DNA from 3 places in the Alteromonas sp. ABH4_452 genome. Region 2 is predicted to be linked to each of the others. Evidence: predicted binding sites of a transcription regulator. Region 2 holds the regulator's gene; each other region holds the start of a gene.
What was found. The regulator LexA, encoded in region 2, represses DNA repair genes until DNA is damaged. The targets are predictions, from matches to a motif close to TACTGTATNNNNATACAGTA.

Region 1 (4,295 bases), 620 kb from region 2:
ACAATGTGGGCGCTAAAACGAGGGGCAGTTTTCATTATTATTTCCTTGTAAGAAGCCTGTTTAAATAAGACCTCTTACACTATGACCTAATTTCACAATTAGATCATTTTTTCGTCATTAGGGATATCACCCACATAAGCAAAACGAGGGAGTGTCTCGCCGTCTTTTTCTACTGACTCCAAAAACATATCCAGAGGGCGAACCCATAACGCCTTTTCGCCATAACACGGCCGATATACCACTAATTTACTCTCGTCTTCTGAGTGGGTGGCTACTTCGTAAACATCGTATAAATTGCCTTTATAATGCTTGTAACGGCCGGGGGTTTTAAGTTGTATTGAATCCATTGTGACCTTCAAGGTAAGTGTTGCGTCAAAGAATAAGGCGCTAGTGTTAATTAAATTGGCTCAAAAGGCAAAACCAGCTGTTGTGTTGATTGGTCGGCGGCGAGGCCTATATGCACGCCTACAAGACGGATGCCACGCCCTGTTGCGCGTTCAAAAGCTTCCTGCATTAATGTACGAAAATAAGCTTCATCAAGCGTAGCGCAACGATGTTCAACCGTGGTCAGCTGAAAGTCGTTAAACTTAAGCTTTACGCCTTGTGTGCGAATACGCACAGGCTTGCCCGTCCGCTTCTTATGGTTTTCCATTCGCTCCTGAAGCTTTTCAAACAAATGGGGCAAGAAGTCGATGCATTGCTCGATAGTGTGTATATCTTCGCTTAGCGTGCGCTCTACGCCTATAGACTTGCGCTCTCGAGATACTGACAACTCGCGCTCATCGATGCCATGAGCCCGTTCCCATAGCACACTACCGAATTTGCCCAGCTCTTTTTGAATGCGCTCAAAAGGATACTGGCGAACGTCGTTACACGTATTCAGCCCCATGCGCTGAAGCTTTTGCATGGTAACTTTGCCCACGCCTGGAATTTTCTTTAGCGGCATCTCCCGTACAAACTCATCAAGTTTATCAGGCGTGATCACGCAAATACCGTTAGGCTTGTTTTCATCGCTGGCTACTTTTGCCACGAATTTGCAGGGTGCGACCCCTGCTGAAGCGGTAAGACCTAATTCGTTTTGAATACGCGCGCGTATTTCTTCAGCGATTAACGTAGCGCTACCACCACAAAACTCACTGTTAGTAACGTCCAAATAAGCTTCATCTAATGATAGGGGTTCAATAAGGTCGGTATAGTCTGCAAAAATTTTACGTATTTTTTGCGACTCAGCGGCATACACCTCCATTCGCCCTTTTACTAGCGTGAGATTGGGACATAATTTTAGGGCATACGCTGTTGCCATAGCCGAGCGCACACCAAATTTGCGGGCGGGATAATTACAGGTAGAGATAACACCGCGACGGTCGGCACTGCCGCCAATAGCAATGGGAATATCGCGCAAGGCTGGGTTATCGCGCATTTCTACTGCGGCGTAAAAACAATCCATGTCAACGTGGATAATTTTTCGCATTACCTGCCTTTGTTCTTAACGTGCTCACACGAAACTGTACAAAAAGACAGTATATTATCAATAGCGTTTAATTACACTACCTCGTTTTGATAATTAACGAGATTGATTGGTCCTCACTCTTTTGCATGAATGGCTTAAGTTAAAACGCGTGTTTTTTTACAGAACGTTGCCAGAATAAAAGTACTAAACAAAAAGCGGCGACACACCAACATTGATGTGTCGCCGCTCAATTATGTAAACGCCAAAACAAGTATCAAAATTGCCCCAGCAGTTTTACTTAATTCACTCTGCCTAACCAATACATTACCCGAGATGTTGCCATCATCACTTCTAGGCTTCCCTCAGCAGACTTTCTCGCGTGTAGAGAGTGGCTGCGGGCCGGACCAATCAACGCAGGGCTTTTCCAAATACTGATGCCTTCAACCGTCATTTCGCTGAGTTCAGAAGCACCGTAGTAACTCCAATCATTGTCATGCGCCGTTGTCACAAGAAGTGTCTGTTCAGTAGCGGTTGCTGGATTGGCTACCATGTCTACAATAACCTTATTTATCGAAACTTCCGATGTCTTGGTCAAACTGGTGTCAGCTACATCATACATAACTAGAGATTGGTTCTGATTATAACAGGCCAGTTCAGCGGCAGCGTCACTATCAGCATTAATAAAGGTAAGGCGCGCGCAAGAAATATCGGCGCTTGCTTGAATAGAGAAACCTGATGTTGTTGGTTTGAGTAATTGCGTTATGTCGTCGCCTTGAGAAAGCGCCACGTACACATTGCCATTGATCGCGGCAATATCAAAATCACGGAAATATTGAGGCATGGTGTAAGTGGCCAACATAACTTGATTATTCACGTCGACCGCTTTTAATGTGCGACCATCAACATACACTGCATCATCGAAACCATCGTTATTGAAGTCGAATGCCTTGATAACTGAAACATCATTTGAATAATCGCCTGTAATCTCATATTGAATAGAGAAATCATTTAATCGCATTGCAGCGAATGCGCCATCATAGGTTTCTGCACTAGGTAGGAATAAATCACCAGCACCGTCATTGTTGTAATCGGTAGTTACAGCAACACTAGAGTTATCCCAGTTAGAAGAAATCTCTTCACTAGTAATGTAATTCCCTGTGTTCTCCATTAGTAAGACCTTAGAGCCGTCATAACCACTACCCGTGCTTGGCACGAAGAAAACAGCACGTTCGTCACCAGGGTACAAATCTGCCCACCCAGCCGCACTAAAGCTATCTAGTTGATATGTGGTTGCCGACGTTTTTATTGTTGCAGAAGTGGCTGTGACATCTGCCGTTACGAGTAAATTTTCACCAGAATGTGTAGTACCGGTGCCCCATAACAGTTCGTTAAGGCCATCATTGTCGGCATCGCCAAGGGTCAGCGAGGTCGAACCATGATCAACCATATCAACGCTAAATACTGAAGTGAGCGTGTTACTAGACAGCTTCATGGCGTGGACATTGCCCCATTGGCAGTCCCCTACAAGCAATACAGGATCACTATCGTCAGTCAGTTTTCCTGCGCTAATGTCGCAAGTATTAAAATTCTCAACACTCGTAATTTGAGACTTGTCTTGTGCTGAGTACACATAGATGTAAGACCAACTGTCAGCTCCTACAATTTCATCAATACCGTCGCCATTTATATCGGCAACGGCAATGTGATGACTACCAAATCCTGAGTTCAGAAACCATTGGTTTTCACCAGAATCAAGGTCATAGACCAAACCAGAATTAGTAACCAGCTCTAACTGAGTGTCGGAATCTACATTACCCAGAGCAATTTCATAGGTATCTTCGGCGGTAAACGTAAATAAAGGTGTTTCGGACGAACTAAGGTCTACCACCACAATATCACTGGCTTCGCCGTAATCACGTGGTGAGTATAGGTAGGCCAATTCATCGTCACCATCATTATCTATGTCACCGAGAACGGCACTATGTATGTAGTTGTCGGTAGTTAAAAGCGTTGTTGCCGTTTCGTCAATGTCGGTAACAACGGATACGCCGTGTTCAGATATCACTAGAATATCGGGGTAATCGTCGTTATCAAAATCGGTACTGAGGACTTGTTTTACTGTTCCACCTTGCTCGATTTTATAGGGGTACATCCAAGTTTGGTTGTAGATGCCGTTTTGATAAGACAGTAAAAATACGCGATTTGCAGAATCGGTGGAGAGAACTTCATTGTCACCGTCGTGGTCGAAATCACCCACTACCATTGAATTGTTCAGTTTAGGCACTTCAATACCCGAGCGAGCTAACTCTTGAACGTCATTATTAGTCACTGAGACATCAGTTTTGACTACTTCGGCACCTTCTTCACCCGTTGAAAAACCAAATTCGTAAAGTTGGGTTTTAAACAACTGATTACTCGGCGCTTGCCAAGAAATCAATCCATCTTCGTTAATGGTAGCGCCTGAAGGCGCTGACACTAAGGTCGGAACCCCTTGATTGTCGCCAAGATCAGGGTCAGACACAATTGCACTAAATTCGATATATTCGCCAGGAGACACCGATTCAGGTAAGTTTTCGAACGCTACTTGTGCCGGTGCATCCGCAAGAGTGATTGAAGTGCGACCTGACTCTACAGTGTTAGCGCTATCAGAGACGACCATTGACACTTCTACCACATCGTTAAATACAGCGCGGTAGGCTGGAAAGGTATCTCCAGTAACGTCTTCTACTAAAACACCGTTGAGATACCAGCGATAACTGACAGATAAATCTTCGTAATCTGTATCGCTATCATTATAATAACCAGGGCTAACAGTAATGGGTGTCGTCGTGTCCACGTTGTCCCA
Region 2 (4,295 bases):
AGGTTTTCAATACCACGTTTCGCATGAAACATACTAACGGCGCGTGGGTTTGGGTTGAAACCTACGGAAAAACCGTAGAATTTAACAATGCGGGTAAGGCTATTCGCGTTGCTGGTATTCATCGCGACATCACGCAGAGAATGGAAAGTGAGCTTCATGAGAAAAAGAAAACCCAGCTACTTCAATTTATAAATAAAACCCGTGCCTCTTATCTCCAGAACAACGATTTAACCATGGCCTGCCAAACGGTATTACCCGAGCTTATTGATATCTCGGATAGTCAGTTCGCTTTCATTGGGCAAATGAAAGGTGAAGGCGATGCATCGAAGCTGTTTATTCATGCTATTTCTGAAATAGTCTGGGACAGCAGCAGCTTTACGCAATACAACGAGTACAAAAAGCGAAACTTGTATTTCAGTAGTTTCGATAACCTTTTCGGTACCACAATTTTAACCGGTGAGGTAACGATTAGTAATGCCTCAGGAAGTCATCCAAACTCAAAAGGGGTGCCCCAAGGGCACCCCCGCATTAGTCGATTTTTAGGGCTACCGATTAAGATCAAAGATAGAGTGGTGGGCATGATTGGTTTAGCCAATAAATTCGAGCCCTACACCTTCGATGATGCTGAGTTTTTGCAACCTCTATTAGATGCATTAGCCGGTCTTTTCTATGCGGTTGAACTGGAAGAATCACGCGCGATAGCTGAAGAGAAGTTGCGTAAGCTGGCCATGACTGACTCGCTAACTGGGCTGTACAATCGACGAGCTTTTGTTGATAAATGCCATCAGCTCTCTGCACAAAGCAATAGAGTGAGCGTAGCGGTAATCGATATAGACCACTTTAAAAAGGTTAACGATACTTATGGACATGATGCAGGAGACCAAGCTCTAATTTCAGTAGCCCACCTCATCGAAGAATATTATGTGGAGCCCGATATTGTTTCACGTCTTGGTGGAGAAGAGTTTGCGATAGTAGCAATTTCAGACAACAAAAGAGACGAAGAAAGGCGATTTAACAAACTTCGAGAGGCTGTTGAAAAAACAGAAGTTAAATACAAGAAAGACACGATATTCGTGACAATAAGTATTGGTGCTGTCTTTGCTGAGGATAGCTTGAATCTTGACTTTAGTGTGTTACTTTCCAAAGCGGATAAACTGCTATATACGGCGAAAAAGAATGGCCGAAATCGAGTTATTCTAGAGTAATAAAAACTTTAGGCTGCGCGAGGTTTCACGTATTTGACAGCCTTAAGCCCCCTAGTTTTTATATACTAGGTGCTAGCCCCATGCAGCTTGCTCCATAGTTTCAAGACTTTGCGCTTGTTATTTGCTTTTAGGTGTATATACTTACAGGAACTGTATGAACAGACAGGTCTTTTATGCGCCCACTCACAGCTCGACAAACTGAAGTTTTAGAACTTATTAAAACAACCATGCAAGAAACGGGAATGCCGCCTACGCGCGCGGAAATAGCTCGTCAACTTGGTTTTCGTTCTGCCAACGCAGCAGAAGAACATTTGAAGGCATTGGCGCGTAAGGGCGTAATTGAAATTTTGCCTGGTACCTCGCGTGGTATTAAGTTAAATATCCCCCTCGAGGATACTGCACCAGAAGAAGAAGGCTTGCCTCTAATAGGGCGCGTGGCGGCTGGTGAGCCAATTTTGGCGCAAGAGCATGTAGAATCCCACTACAAGGTCGACCCTGCTTTGTTTCAGCCTCAGGCAGACTTTTTACTTCGTGTAAACGGCATGAGCATGAAGGACATCGGTATCTTGGATGGCGATCTTCTTGCTGTGCATCGCACGACCGATGTCCACAACGGTCAGGTAGTGGTCGCGCGGGTGGATGAAGACGTTACGGTGAAGCGTTTAGAGAAACGCGGTCGTGAAGTTTTACTTCATGCTGAAAACGAAGAGTTTTCGCCAATTAAGGTAGACCTTGCCAGCGAGCCTTTTGCTATTGAAGGTATTGCCGTAGGTGTTATTAGAAACGCCGACTGGATGTAAGGTTTTAGCATCTTCAATCAAAAGCGGCGTATTAGCCGCTTTTTTTATGCCTTTTAGTACCATATTTTAGTTAATTTTCTTAGGTTAGCGTTTGTTAGTATGTCTCAAAACTACGAAATCTGGCATCACCATTGTGCGAAAGATATGTGCTATTTGGCCCGAGAATGAATTGGCTAATACACATTTATTATTTGAAAGTTTGTTTGAAAAATAGGACGAGCGATGTGTTAATTGTTGATTTTATGACCAAATGAAGCTTCATCCTCATCAACACCCCGTTCAAAATGCGCGTTTGATTTTTTAAGCGCCGCGAGCACGCCCAATACCCTCTCCAACAAAATTGTAACGTAAGCCTGCCACAAGAAATGGTTAAAAATTAGCCTCTTCATTAAATTTTTAATAGAAAAGACTAGACGACACGACATTATTGCGCAATTCTTATACAGAGATTAACAAAATAATAACAATGACTCTAAATTTGTTTTACAAGTTGAGGTGATGGGTCAATCGTTCGCAAACCATTTGGTAGGGCAGCGCGCAGAATAATCAGCGTTTTTGGTCTTGCTATTACGGAGGTGCTGAGTGAAACAACTAACGACCGTTTTTGCAAAGTGGTGTTCAATAATACCATTTTTGCTTTTCTCCCCTTTGCTTCTTGCACAAGAAGTTAGTGAAGAAGCCTCTTCGCTTAATTTGAGACGCGGTGCTACCGACATCAGTGGGCAGGTCTATGATCTGCATATGTTGATGTTCTTCATTTGTGTAGGTATCGCGGTTGTAGTTTTTGGCGTGATGTTCGCCTCAATGTATCTGCATAGAAAGTCTCGTGGCGCCAAGCCCGCTAACTTTCATGAGAACGTGAAGGTTGAAATAGCGTGGACCGTTGTACCTTTTCTTATTCTCATCTTTATGGCTGTGCCTGCGGCAAACACGCTTATTGCGATGGAGGACACGTCTGAGCCTGACATGACTGTGCTAGTAACAGGCTCACAGTGGAAGTGGCACTACAAGTACATGGACAGCGACGTAGAATTTTACTCACTGCTTGCTACTCAGCGTGAGCAAATAGAGAACAAATTTCAAAAAACCGACAATTATCTGCTTGAAGTTGACCGTCCGTTAGTTATTCCAACTGGGAAAAAAGTGCGTTTTCTTATTACCTCTGACGACGTTATCCATTCGTGGTGGGTCCCGGATTTTGCTGTGAAAAAAGATGCAAATCCAGGCTTTATTAACGAGTCTTGGGCCAAGGTCAATGAGCCTGGTATTTATCGCGGACAGTGCGCAGAACTTTGCGGAAAAGACCATGGCTATATGCCTGTTGTGGTTATCGCTAAAGAGCCAGCTGAATTTGATAAATGGATGGGCGAGCAGGAAGAAATTGTTCGTAAAGCGAAAGAAGAAGAACAGCGCCTACTTTCTATGAATATGTCTATGGATGAATTGATGAAAGAAGGCGAGCGCGTTTACAACGCCACGTGTGCAGCGTGCCACATGCCAAATGGTGAGGGTTTACCCGGTGTATTCCCAGCACTTAAAGGCAGCAAGATGGCGTTAGAGGACCAGCAAGGTCACATCGACATTGTGCTTCATGGTAAGGCAGGTACGGCCATGCAGGCGTTTAGCAAAATGCTGAGCCTTAAAGAAATTGCTGCGGTAGTCACTTACGAGCGCAATGCGTGGGGTAATAACACTGGCGATATGGTTCAAGCCAAAGACGTCAATGCTGTGGCAAACGGAAACTAGGAGCAGACAAATGAGCAAAGCAACTGAAGTTATTTCGCCAGATACCTCTGCGACTCATGGTGGTCACGTACAGGGTGATCATACACATAATGACCATGAACACCACGATCATATTCCGAAAGGAATAACGCGCTGGTTGTTTACTACTAACCATAAAGACATAGGCACACTTTACTTGTGGTTTGCCTTCATTATGTTTTTGGTTGGCGGCGCAATGGCCATGGTTATTCGCGCTGAACTGTTTCAGCCCGGCCTACAAATTGTAGAACCAAATTTCTTCAATCAAATGACCACTGTGCACGGGCTTATCATGGTGTTTGGTGCCGTAATGCCAGCCTTTACAGGTCTCGCGAACTGGCTCATCCCCATGATGATTGGTGCCCCAGATATGGCATTGCCGCGCATGAATAACTGGAGCTTCTGGATTTTACCTGGCGCCTTTTTGATTCTGCTTAGCTCGCTCTTTATGGAAGGCGGCGGCCCTGCTTTTGGTTGGACTTTCTACGCACCCCTTTCAACGACTTACAGTGGCGATTCGACAGCA
Region 3 (4,295 bases), 1.6 Mb from region 2:
ACTGACTATCTAGAGGGTGATTTTAATAGTTTCGAGCAGCCTTCAGGCATAACATTTGAAACGGAACGCCCGCTAAAAGAACTCTACCAATTGCTATCGAAGCACTTAGCTAGAGTTCAGCCGCAAGCCTCAACGTATAATAAACGCTTGTTATCAACCGAGCAGTACGAAGCGCTAGCGAGTTTAAACTCGCTCCCTGCCCAGCAAGCCACGCTGATGCCTGAAACAACCATGATTGTGGTAAAAGATGACCAAAATTCAGATAACATAGATGTGTTTACTGCCCTTAGGAACAGTGCCCACTACAATGTGAACAGTCTGTTCGAAGAAGAAGAAAATCGCGAGCCATCTAAAGACTCAATTACTCTGGTGCATGGAATTTTGGGTAGCTATCCCGATGCGTTTTGGTATATCAACGCTTCTGGCGTTAATGCGTCGATAGAAATGCTGAAGACAATTAAAAGTGAAGCTGATTACCAAGCTTTGCTCGACAATGTCGCTATGCGCCGAACAAACCCTAATTTTTGGGCCTTTAGCGACAAATTGATTCAGTGGTCTAGCGAGCACTACCCTATTGAAGGCGGCCTGCTCGACTATAATCGATTAGAAGATCGCTAAACCTTGCACTCTGTAACGTTTTACGCTTTTCTTTTGCAAAATACCTGTGCTAATGTCCGACCATTGGAAATGAAAGGACATTAGCATTCCATGCCCTATCAAACCGTTGCTTTAATTGGAAAACCTCAGCACGCTGCAACCCATGACAGCTTAAATATTCTTGCCGAATATTTATTAGCCAAAGGCTGCAAACTATTAGTTGAGGAAAGTATTGCTGAAGAGCTTGAAACTGAAAACGTCAAAAGCTGTAACCTTGTTACTATTGGCAAAGAGGCTGACCTTGCCGTTGTAGTAGGTGGTGACGGCAGCATGCTTGGTGCCGCCCGTGTACTGGCGCGTTTTGACATCCATGTTGTAGGCGTAAACCGCGGTAATCTTGGTTTTTTAACAGACATCCACCCTGATGATATCGTTCAACAGCTTGACCTTATCTTCAATGGAGAGTGCGTGGTTGAAGAGCGCTTCTTACTTGAAGTCGAAGTTTATCGGCACGAAAAGCTTAAAAGTAACAACTCTGCCGTAAACGAAGTGGTGCTGCATCACGGTAAAGTTGCTCATATGATGGAATTTGAAATTTATATCGATGAGCAATTCGTATTTAGTCAGCGAAGCGATGGATTGATTGTCGCCACACCTACAGGCTCGACTGCATACTCTCTTTCTGCCGGCGGCCCTATTATTATGCCAAAGCTTGATGCGCTAACTTTAGTACCCATGTTTCCTCATACACTGAGCAGTCGCCCCATAGTTGTTGATGCAGACAGTCAGGTATCGATGAAAGTGTCAAAGGTAAACAGTGATTCCTTGCAGGTAAGTTGTGATAGCCACATTGTTCTACCCGTATTGCCTGGCGATGAAATCCGCATCAACAAAAGCGTAGACAAGCTTCATCTTGTTCACCCCAAGGGTTACAGCTATTTTAACGTACTTCGCAAAAAGCTAGGTTGGGGCAGTAAGCTTTACTAGCCTCATTCCTTTCTCATCATTTCTAATGTGCATTTATTACATTAGCCTGTAGCATTTTCTTAATTGCTACAGGCTTGAAAAATAAAGATTTTTTAATCTTTCCCTATTTCTCTATTAAAAACGCGTACTTATAAAACTCTCAGATTTCGGCATACCCGTTGCAAATGTCTAGGTAAGTTGTTGGCACAGGGCTAGTGAGATTTCGGCCCCTTTTGATGTTTGACATCGTGCTGATTTATTTACATTCAATAGGAGATATCATGAGTAACACCAATATCAAATTTACAGCCCCAGGAATGGATAACGATGCTGCTGCCAAAACAATTAAGGTATTGGATCAGCGATTGGTTGCACTATTAGATCTACAGTTAACCTTAAAGCACATTCACTGGAATGTGGTAGGACCAAATTTTATTGGCGTACATGAAATGCTAGACCCTCAGGTAGATGCAGTACGCGAAATGACAGACACCATTGCCGAACGTATTGCAACCTTAGGCGGCGTACCAAAGGGCACACCAAAAGCCATTGTTGAAGGTCGCAGCTGGAACGATTACGAACTAGGAAAAGGTCTAGTACTTGACCACCTTAAAGCACTAGATGCTGTATATGATGGTGTAAATGGCGACCATAGAAAGGTGCTAGAGCTTCTTGGTGAAATTGACCCAGTATCGGAAGATATGATCACCGGTCAGCTGGCAGACTTAGAACAATTTCAGTGGTTCGTACGCGCACATATTGAATCTGGAAGCGGTGAATTGAAGCAATAAACATTATTATTGAATCGTAGATAGTTATCTGACTGTTAACAATTTAATTGAAGTTAAAATTCTGAAGGAGAGCTTAGGCTCTCCTTTTTGTTGTTTAGTTTTAAAAAACCGTTACAGCAGTCAACGTATTGGCTTGCTAGCTTTCTTCATAGATAGGCTTTTTGCTGTCGAATTTCACTTAGATTAGTACTATATAGATTTCTGTAAAAAACGCATTCTCATTAATTTCGTTTCTGCAGGTTACTCATAACCTCACATAACCATCAGAACTTATAACATTGATTTCTCTGCCTTTATTAGCTTCCTTTTTATTTTTAGCGTAATTTTTTCACGACTTAACTTTACACAGCCAAAATACTGTATATATTATCAGTTACTGTATATATCATCATGTTCAACTTATTCGAGTGTGGTTATGTTAGCGCATCTTTCTATTTCTAATTTTGCTGTTGTAAAACAATTATCGGTTCAACTGGAAAACGGGTTGACTGCAATAACCGGTGAAACCGGCGCAGGTAAATCAATTGCTATTGATGCGTTAAGCTTGTGCTTAGGCGAACGTGCCGACGCAAACGCTGTGCGTAAAGGAAGTACGAAAGCTGAAATCATCGCACACTTTTCTTTGAGCAATAACGCGTTAGCTAAAGCTTTTCTCGATGAACATGAACTTACCTCAGACGAGGATGAAAACAGCTGCTTTATTCGCAGAGTTATTTCTAAAGAAGGTCGTTCAAAAGCGTTTATCAATGGTACCCCCGCTTCGCTTCAGCAGTTAAAAGGCTTAGGCCAATATTTGTTAGCCATTCACGGTCAAAACACACACCTGCAACTGTTGAAAGAAGATCATCAAAGAGATCTAGTTGACGGTTACGCTAAGCATGATGAATTGTTAGCGCAAGTTGCCGAAACTCATTCAATCTGGCGTGATAAGCAACGCACACTAAAGACACTTCAAGAGCAAGCACAGCAGCGAGAAGATAGAATTCAGCTGTTAACCTATCAGGTGCAAGAGCTCGATGAATTTGCTATTGAAGAGGGCGAGTTCGAAGAGTTGGAAGTAGAGCACAAGCGCTTAAGCAATGGTCAAAGTCTTTTAGAACAAGCGCAGACTAGCGTGTACAACTTATATGAAAATGATGAGGGCAATGCTTTATCAGTGATTCAAAGCAGCATTGAGCGCTTAGGCGAATTAGAAGCCCATGATGCAAGTCTAACGCCTATGATAGCATTATTAAACGACGCGGCAATTCAAGTAGAAGAAGCTGCGGGAGAGCTGCGTAGCTACTGCGATCAATTAGAAATTGACCCGCTTCGTCTACAGCAAGTTGAAGCGCGCTATGCTAAGGCAATGGAGCTGGCACGTAAACATAGCGTTATGCCAGAAGGGCTATATCAACACCATCAAGAGCTAGCCGCTGAATTCAATTCACTATCTGAACAAGAAACACTGTTAGGTACACTTGAAGGCGAAGTAGAAGAAGCGCGAGCAACATACCTAACTGCGACCAAAGGGTTGTCTGAAAGCAGACAACGTGCTGCTGGTAAGTTAAGTAAAGACATTGAGGCTCAAATTCGACAAATGAATATGCCTCATGCAAAAGTAGATATTCAAATTCAGTACGATGAGCTTAAGAAGCCTGTTAGCTCAGGTCTTGATACTGTCGAGTTCAAAGTCTCTACCAACCCGGGTCAGGATGCAGACAAATTAGAAAAAGTGGTGTCAGGTGGTGAATTATCGCGTATAGGGCTGGCTATTCAGGTAATTGCAAGTGACAATCACGCAACGCCTACCATGATTTTCGATGAGGTAGATACAGGTATCAGCGGGCCAACTGCATCTATCGTTGGCGGCCTTTTACGAAAACTGGGCAAGCAGTCACAAGTAATGTGTGTTACGCATTTGCCACAAGTAGCTGCGCAGGCGCATAACCAGCTGTTCGT

Region 1: dinB (DNA polymerase IV) is a predicted target of LexA. The motif match lies at 1,504-1,523, and genes of this name have one in related genera.
Region 3: recN (DNA repair protein RecN) is a predicted target of LexA. The motif match lies at 2,710-2,729, and genes of this name have one in related genera.

The regions. Positions count from the first base shown of each region.
Region 1 is NZ_CM149973.1:1,060,833-1,065,127, reverse strand. Features, by position in the region: gene ACYX4N_RS04600 (MBL fold metallo-hydrolase) at 1-35, opposite strand, end outside; gene ACYX4N_RS04595 (DUF1653 domain-containing protein) at 99-347, opposite strand; gene dinB (DNA polymerase IV) at 398-1,471, opposite strand; gene ACYX4N_RS04585 (FG-GAP repeat domain-containing protein) at 1,749-4,295, opposite strand, start outside.
Region 2 is NZ_CM149973.1:444,272-448,566, forward strand. Features, by position in the region: gene ACYX4N_RS01925 (sensor domain-containing diguanylate cyclase) at 1-1,205, shown strand, start outside; gene lexA (transcriptional repressor LexA) at 1,379-2,005, shown strand; gene coxB (cytochrome c oxidase subunit II) at 2,588-3,751, shown strand; gene ctaD (cytochrome c oxidase subunit I) at 3,762-4,295, shown strand, end outside.
Region 3 is NZ_CM149973.1:3,353,167-3,357,461, forward strand. Features, by position in the region: gene ACYX4N_RS14330 (fatty acid cis/trans isomerase) at 1-618, shown strand, start outside; gene nadK (NAD(+) kinase) at 709-1,584, shown strand; gene dps (DNA starvation/stationary phase protection protein Dps) at 1,845-2,354, shown strand; gene recN (DNA repair protein RecN) at 2,770-4,295, shown strand, end outside.